Regions from separate parts of the Mesorhizobium sp. C268A genome, predicted to be linked through region 1. Evidence: predicted binding sites of a transcription regulator. Region 1 holds the regulator's gene; the other holds the start of a gene.

Region 1 (3,784 bases):
AAGGCGAACTATCCCAAGCTCGCCGAAAACGCGCTGGTGGCCAAGCTCGGCATCGATCCGGCCAACAAGCCGATGATGCTGAAGCTCAAGGGCTTCCTGTCGGAAGGCGCCCGCGTCCAGCTGCGCGACATCGTCTCCGCCGATCCGTCGGTGATCGGCACGACGCGTGACGTCGACATCCTGGCCGCCGCCAATCTCGACTCGGCCTTCAAGGGCCAGATCGACCTCGGCGTCGATGAAGCGCGCCGCAAGGTGTCCAACCAGCAGATCGACTGGATGAACAAGCTCAAAGCCGAAGGCGCGATGGCCGAGCATTTCAACACCGGCCTGTTCAGCTATGGCGCCTCCAGCCGGCCCGAGACGTCGGGCATGGGCGTGGCCATCATCGGGTCGTTCTACATGATGGTGATCGTGCTTTTGCTGGCGCTGCCGATCGGCGTCGCCGCCTCGATCTATCTCGAGGAATTCGCCAAGAAGAACCGCTTTACGGACCTGATCGAAGTCAACATCAACAATCTCGCGGCGGTGCCGTCGATCGTCTTCGGTCTGCTTGGCCTTGCCGTGTTCATCAACTTCCTCGGCATGCCGCGCTCGGCTTCCTTCGTCGGCGGCCTGGTGCTGACCTTGATGACATTGCCGACCATAATCATCGCCACGCGCGCCGCCCTCGCCGCGGTGCCGCCGTCGATCCGCTCGGCGGCACTCGGCCTCGGCGCCTCCAAGATGCAGATGGTGTTCCACCACATCCTGCCGCTTGCCGCCCCAGGCATCCTTACCGGCACCATCATCGGCCTGGCGCGTGCGCTCGGCGAGACAGCACCGCTGCTCTTGATCGGCATGGTCGCTTTCGTCGCCGATTATCCGGCGACGCCTTTCGATCCGGCGACCGCGCTGCCGGTGCAGATCTATATGTGGGCAAACGAGGCTGAGCGCGCTTTTGTCGAGCGCATGTCCGGCGCCATCATCATCCTGCTCGTCTTCCTCATGGCCATGAACATCACCGCGATCGTGCTCCGGCGCCGGTTCGAGCGGCGCTGGTAGAAAAAAGGCAATTTGGTATGAACATCATGACCGAACAGTCCCTTGAGAATGCAGTGGGCGACAAAATGAACGCCAAGTCGAACGAAGTCATCAAGATGCGCGGCGACAAGGTCGGCGTCTTCTACGGCGAGAAGCAGGCGTTGTTCGACGTCAATCTCGACGTCCGACAGAACCAGGTGACGGCGCTGATCGGCCCGTCCGGCTGCGGCAAGTCGACCTTCCTGCGCTGCCTCAACCGCATGAACGACACCATCGATTCGGCGCGGGTGACCGGCAAGATCACGCTCGATGAAGACGACATCTACGACAAGAACATCGATGTCGTCGAACTGCGCGCCCGCGTCGGCATGGTGTTCCAGAAACCCAACCCGTTCCCGAAGTCGATCTACGAGAACGTCGCCTACGGCCCGCGCATCCATGGGCTGGCCAAGCGCAAGTCCGACATGGACCAGATCGTCGAGCAGAGCCTTAAGAAGGCTGCGATCTGGAACGAGGTCAAGGACCGCCTGCAGGAGCCCGGCACCGGCCTGTCCGGCGGCCAGCAGCAGCGCCTGTGCATCGCGCGCGCCATCGCCGTGTCGCCGGAGGTGATCCTGATGGACGAGCCCTGCTCGGCGCTCGATCCGATCGCCACCGCCCGTGTCGAGGAGCTGATCGACGAACTGCGCCAGAACTACACGATCGTCATCGTCACCCACTCGATGCAGCAGGCGGCGCGCGTGTCGCAGCGTACAGCGATGTTCCATCTCGGCTATCTCGTCGAGGAGGGCGCCACCGACAAGATGTTCACCAACCCCGACGACAAGCGCACCCAAGACTACATTACCGGCCGCTTCGGCTGAGCCGTCCGGCGGGTGAATTTTCAGGCACGAGGACCAAGATCATGGGTGAACATACCGTCGCCTCCTTCGATGAAGAGCTCGGGCAGATCAGCAAGCTGATCCGCGACATGGGCGATCTGGCCGGCTCGATGGTCAGCGGCTCGACCAGGGCGCTGCTCAATTCGGACAATGCGCTGGCACAGCGTGTCGTTTCCGACGACGCCATCATGGATGCGCGCCAGCGCGAACTGGACGACCGCGCCATCACGCTGATCGCCAAGCGCCAGCCGATGGCCAACGATCTGCGCGCCGTGGTCGGCTCGATCCGCATGGCCGGCGACCTCGAGCGCATCGGCGATCTCGCCAAGAACATCGCCAAACGCGTCGGCACCGTGGGCTTGAGCGTCACGCCGCGCGACCTCTCGCACTCCATCGATGCCATGGCGCAACTGGTGCTGATCCAGGTGCAAGGCGTCGTCGAGGAATATGCCGCCACCGATGCGGCAGCGCTTGCAAAACTCAGGAATGACGACGAGCGCATCGACGTCAAATACACGTCCGTGTTTCGTGAGCTCTTGACCTACATGATGGAAGACCCTCGCAACATCACCGCCTGCACGCATCTCTTGTTCTGCGCCAAGAATCTTGAGCGCATCGGCGATCATGTCACCAACATCGCCGAAAATGCGTATTATGTGCTGACCGGCCAGCAATTGCCCGCCAATCGTCCGAAGCAGGACGAGACGGCGATGGCCACGCCGGCCTGATGAGGGTGAACTGCCTATGATCGCGCCACGCATCATGGTCGTGGAGGACGAGGAGCCGCTAGGCGTGCTCCTCCGCTACAACCTCGAATCCGAAGGCTATCAAGTCGAGGTGGTGACACGCGGCGACGAGGCCGAGATCCGCCTGCAGGAAAACGTGCCCGATCTCCTGGTGCTCGACTGGATGGTGCCCGCTGTTTCCGGCATCGAGCTCTGCCGGCGGCTTAGAGTGCGGCCCGAAACCGAGCGGCTGCCGATCATCATGCTGACCGCGCGCGGTGAGGAAAGCGATCGCGTGCGCGGCCTGTCCACCGGCGCCGACGACTATCTGGTCAAGCCATTCTCGACGCCGGAGTTCATGGCGCGCGTGAAGGCGCTGCTGCGCCGGGCCAAGCCGGAAGTGCTGTCCAGCGTGCTCAAGGTCGGCGACATCGTGCTCGACCGCGAGTCGCACCGTGTCTACCGCAAGAAGAGCGAGATCAGGCTCGGACCGACCGAGTTCCGGCTGCTCGAATTCATGATGCGCCATCCCGGCCGCGTGTTCTCGCGCAGCCAACTGCTCGACAATGTCTGGGGCGAGACGATCTATATAGACGAGCGAACCGTCGACGTGCATGTCGGGCGGCTGCGCAAGGCCGTCAACAACGGCCGCATGCCGGATGTCATCCGTACCATTCGCGGCGCCGGCTACGCGATCAGGGAAGACTAGGATCCTGCGCGTCGCGCCGTTGCCGGCCATTCACGCGACATGCTTGCCGGATTTGGGCTGAATACCCGGCGCAAAAATCTCCTGGTCGACGAAGCCGAGCGCGCGCGTGGCACAGCCTTCGCGGATCAGCGGCAGCTCGTTGGGCTCGGTGTCGAAGGAGATCGACTTCGAGTGCTGGCCGCCGGCGGTCTGGGCGATCGCTTCGCGCAATGCCGGTTCGATCAGGTCGAACGCGGCGGCGCTGACGCCGACCATGGCGACGGGGGCCGGGTCGATCAGCGCAAACAGGCTGCCGAGGCCGAAGCCGAGCGCCTCACCGGCCCTGCGATAGGCTTCGCGCTCCGGTCCGTCCGTCTCTCGCGCACGAGCGGCCAGCGCCCGCATATCAGCGTCGCCGATATCGACCGGCTCGGCATCCTCGCCCATCATTTTGGCGCTGCGCCAGATGG
Region 2 (3,784 bases), on a different contig from region 1:
GCGGCGCGTTTGGCCAGTGGTCCCCAGACCTCACGGAAGCGCGGCAGGCTGTCGGTCAGCTTCTTGCCGCGAAGGCGGCCGGTGAAGCCGCTGACCGTCGAGGCGCCGAACAGATGCGCATTGTCGATGACGGTTTCCCATGCCGCGAGCACGCCGCGATCGACCTCGCCATCCTCCAGCGGATTGCCGAACACGCCGATCGACGACACGGCGACATCGGCATCGCCGATCGCCTCGCGGATCTCGCCGGCGAGCCGCGCCAAATCCTTGCCGCCCAGCGTCTGCCAGAAGAAGGGCTGGATGCTCTCGAAGCCGAGCGGCAGAATCTCTTTGATGTAGGCGGCCGGGTCTTCGAGATTGGCCCGCACCATGGTGCCGATCCGGATGTCGAGAAGCGGGTTTGGCATCATGATGCTTCCTGTGTGATTGCGACGCGCCGTCCGGTCTCGGCGCTTTCGATGGCGCCAAAAACCATGGCCAGGCTTTTGATGTTGTCGCTGCCACGGGTTTCCGGCTCGCTGCCGGTCTCGATGGCGTGGATGAAATCCTTGATGATGCCGAGATGACCGCCGATGCGGTCGGCGGGATCGAGCGGCGGCACTGTGATGGGTTGGGTCAGGTCGAACAGGCCGTCGCGGACCGACAACACAACCTCGGCCTTCAGCCCGTCCTCGCCATCCCAGACCAGGCTGCCGTGCTCGGCGACGATGCGCCATGTGCTCTCCCAGCTGGTGCGAAAGCCCGCCGCGCACCAGGAACCGGCATAGGTGAAGCGCTTGCCGGCGCCAAGATCGAAGATAGCGCTGGCCGACGATCCCTGCCGGTACCAGGAATTGGCCGGCTCCCATTCCTGGCAAAAGACACCGGCGGGATCGCCTGCGACCATGTAGCGGGCGGCGTCGAATGTGTGGATCGCCATGTCGAGCAAGAGCACATGGGCCATCTCCTCGCGAAAGCCGCCGAAATGCGGCGCGACGAAGAAATCGGCATGGATGCTGGTTGGCTTGCCGATGGCGCCGGAGTCGAGAAAGCGCCTGATGCGCCGGACATTGGCGACGTAGCGGCGGTTCTGCACGACCGCATGGATACGCCCCGCGTCACGTGCCGCATCGACGATGGCGCGCGCATTTTCTGGAGTATCGGCCAGCGGCTTTTCCGTCAGCAGATGGCAATTATGGGCAAAGGCGGCAAAGGCGACATCACGCCGGGCGGCTGGAACCACGACATCGAACACCGCGTCGGGCCTGGTCTGGTCGAGAACCTGATCGAGGCTGGTGCCGATGACGGCGCGATCGAGCCCGTATTCGCGTGCCCTCGCCCGCGCCCGTTCGGCGTCGAGATCGACAAGTCCGACAATGGCCAACCCGCCGATCTGCCTCGCGGCATCGAGCCAGGCCTTGCTCATCGCACCACAGCCGACGAGGACGGCATTCATCATCCGGCATTCCTCCCGTCCGGTCCCTCCAGACCGAATGTCACGGCATTTCCGGCATCACCGTAAACGCTTTTCCGTAAACGTTTACGAGAACACACCCGATGGCGTAGAATGTCAATCGGCTGCCAGCGAGAATCATCCCGAAGCCTTGGCCTGGGCGGCAGCCGGTGCTAGCCAAGACAGGGGGAGAACTGTCCTTGGCGTCCAGCATCCATGACCTCGCGCGTCACCTGAACATTTCGATCGGCACCGTGTCGCGGGCGTTGAACGGCCGCGCCGACGTCAATGCCGACACCCGCCAGCGCGTGCTCGCCGCCGCCAAGCAATTGAACTATTCGCCCAACCAGTCCGGCCGCAGCCTGCGGCAAGGCACCACCCATTCGATCGCCTTCATGCTGCAGCCGCATCCGGGCGACCAGCAATATGGCGAACCGTTCTTCATCCCGTTCCTGATCGGTCTGCAAGGCCGGCTTGCCGAGTATGGCCTGGATTTGATGGTCGTCATGGGTGAGCCCGGTCAATATCAGCAGGACAGGCTGCGCCGCGTGGTTGAGACGCGCCGGGCCGACGCGGTCGTGTTGGCCAACACACGGCGGGAAGACGATCGGATCGACTATCTCAGCAAGGCCGGCTTTCCCTTCGCCACGCTTGGCCGAAGTCAATCCGGCGACGACACCTATCCTTCGCTCGATATCGATTTCGAGAGGGCGGGTGATGAAGCCGTCGACCGGCTGGTCGCGCGCGGCCACCGCCGCATTGCCGCCATCCGCCCTTCGCTTGATCTCAACTTCGGCTACCTGTTCCTCGACGGCTACCGCAAGGCGCTGAAGCGGCATGGTATCGAAGTCGACCCCGGCCTGATCGCCGACGGCTTCATCAACGAGGCCGGAGGCTACCAGGTGACGCCGCGCGTGATGCTCTCCAAGGACCGGCCCACAGCCATCATCTTCAACAATGACGCAATGGCGCTCGGCGGCTGCAAAGCACTGGCCGAGATGGGCATCAGGCCCGGCCACGACATCGCGGTGATCGTCATCGTCGACACGCCGCTCTGCCGTTATTTCTCGCCGGCGCTGACCGCCTTCCGTCCGTCGCTGGAGCCGATGGGCCGGCGGCTGGCCGAAATGTTGCTGGCCTCGCTTCCCGCCTTTGCCGGCCCGGAAGGTCCGCGCATCATCCGCGAAGTCTGGCCGCTGGAGCTGATCGCGCGCGACAGCGATTGATAGTGCGTCTCTCCCTTTTCCCACAAGGGAGAAGGGAGAGGCCCGCTCTGTCACGCAAGTATCATGTTCGCGTCCTAGACCGCTTTGCGAGAGGGCGACATCGTCGATGCGATGCGGTGGCCCCTTTGCGCCGCTCAAGGCTTGTCACAAAGAGGATCTCCATGAAAATCTCGCACCGAACCGTGTCGCTCGGCGCCGCATTGGCGCTGTTTACCGCCCTGACCCCTGCCCTTGCCGACAGCACAGCCACCGTTGGTGGCTTCGTCAACAAGGGCCTGGTCGGCGTCGGCCGCATCCCGGCCGATCAGAAGGACAAGTTCGGCGAGACCTTCGGCTCCGGCTCCGGCATGTCGATCGACGCCGCAAGCTGGACCCGTGGCGCGGACGGCTACAAGGGCTCGCTCTGGTTGCTGCCGGACCGTGGCTACAATGTCGTCGGCACCACCGATTACCGGCCGCGCCTCAACACTATTCGCATCGAGTTCACGCCGGTAGCACTAGGCGCCACGCCCACCTCCGGCCAGGAACAGACAGGCGTCAAGGCGACGCTTGCCGATTCCCTGCTCCTCACCGACGACAAGGGCGCTGACGCCACCGGCCTCGATCCGCTCAACGGCGTGCGCGCGGCCAATGGCGACCTGCCGATCCTGCCCGAGGCCAATGGCAAGCTGGCGCTCGACAATGAGGCGATCGCGCGGCTGCCCGACGGCACCATGTTCATCTCTGACGAATACGGCCCCAACATCTACCGCTTCTCGGCCGACGGCCATCTGTTGTCGGCAACGCAGCCGCCGGCCGCTTTGGTGCCGATGCGCAAGGGCGCGCCGAACTTCGCCTCCGACAATCCAGGCCCCGGTGCAGCCGAACCCGATCCGAAGGATCCCGAAACCGGCCGCCAGAACAACCAGGGTCTCGAAGGCATGGCGCTGACGCCGGACGGCAAGTCGCTGATCGCCGTGCTGCAATCGGCGCCCCGCCAGGATGGCGGCGATTCGCCCGCGACGCGCCAAAACACCCGCGCGCTGGTCTATGACGCCTCCGACCCGGCCCATCTCAAGCTGGTGCATGAATATGCCGTGCCGCTGCCGGTGTTCAAGGACGCCAAGGACAAGACCAAGGTCGCCGC

Evidence for each region. The regulator PhoB, encoded in region 1, activates phosphate uptake and scavenging genes when phosphate is short. The targets are predictions, from matches to a motif close to TGTCATNNANCTGTCAT.
Region 2: a site for PhoB is predicted at 2,707-2,723, ahead of NKL06_RS30445 (esterase-like activity of phytase family protein). Genes of this name have one in related genera too.

The regions. Positions count from the first base shown of each region.
Region 1 covers NZ_JAMYVX010000001.1:4,048,379-4,052,162, forward strand. Annotated here, with positions in the region: gene pstA (phosphate ABC transporter permease PstA) at 1-1,041, shown strand, start outside; gene pstB (phosphate ABC transporter ATP-binding protein PstB) at 1,059-1,883, shown strand; gene phoU (phosphate signaling complex protein PhoU) at 1,925-2,629, shown strand; gene phoB (phosphate regulon transcriptional regulator PhoB) at 2,646-3,335, shown strand; gene NKL06_RS19775 (ROK family protein) at 3,366-3,784, opposite strand, start outside.
Region 2 covers NZ_JAMYVX010000003.1:732,315-736,098, forward strand. Annotated here, with positions in the region: gene NKL06_RS30430 (sugar phosphate isomerase/epimerase family protein) at 1-407, opposite strand, end outside; gene NKL06_RS30435 (Gfo/Idh/MocA family protein) at 407-1,438, opposite strand; gene NKL06_RS30440 (LacI family DNA-binding transcriptional regulator) at 1,633-2,658, shown strand; gene NKL06_RS30445 (esterase-like activity of phytase family protein) at 2,820-3,784, shown strand, end outside.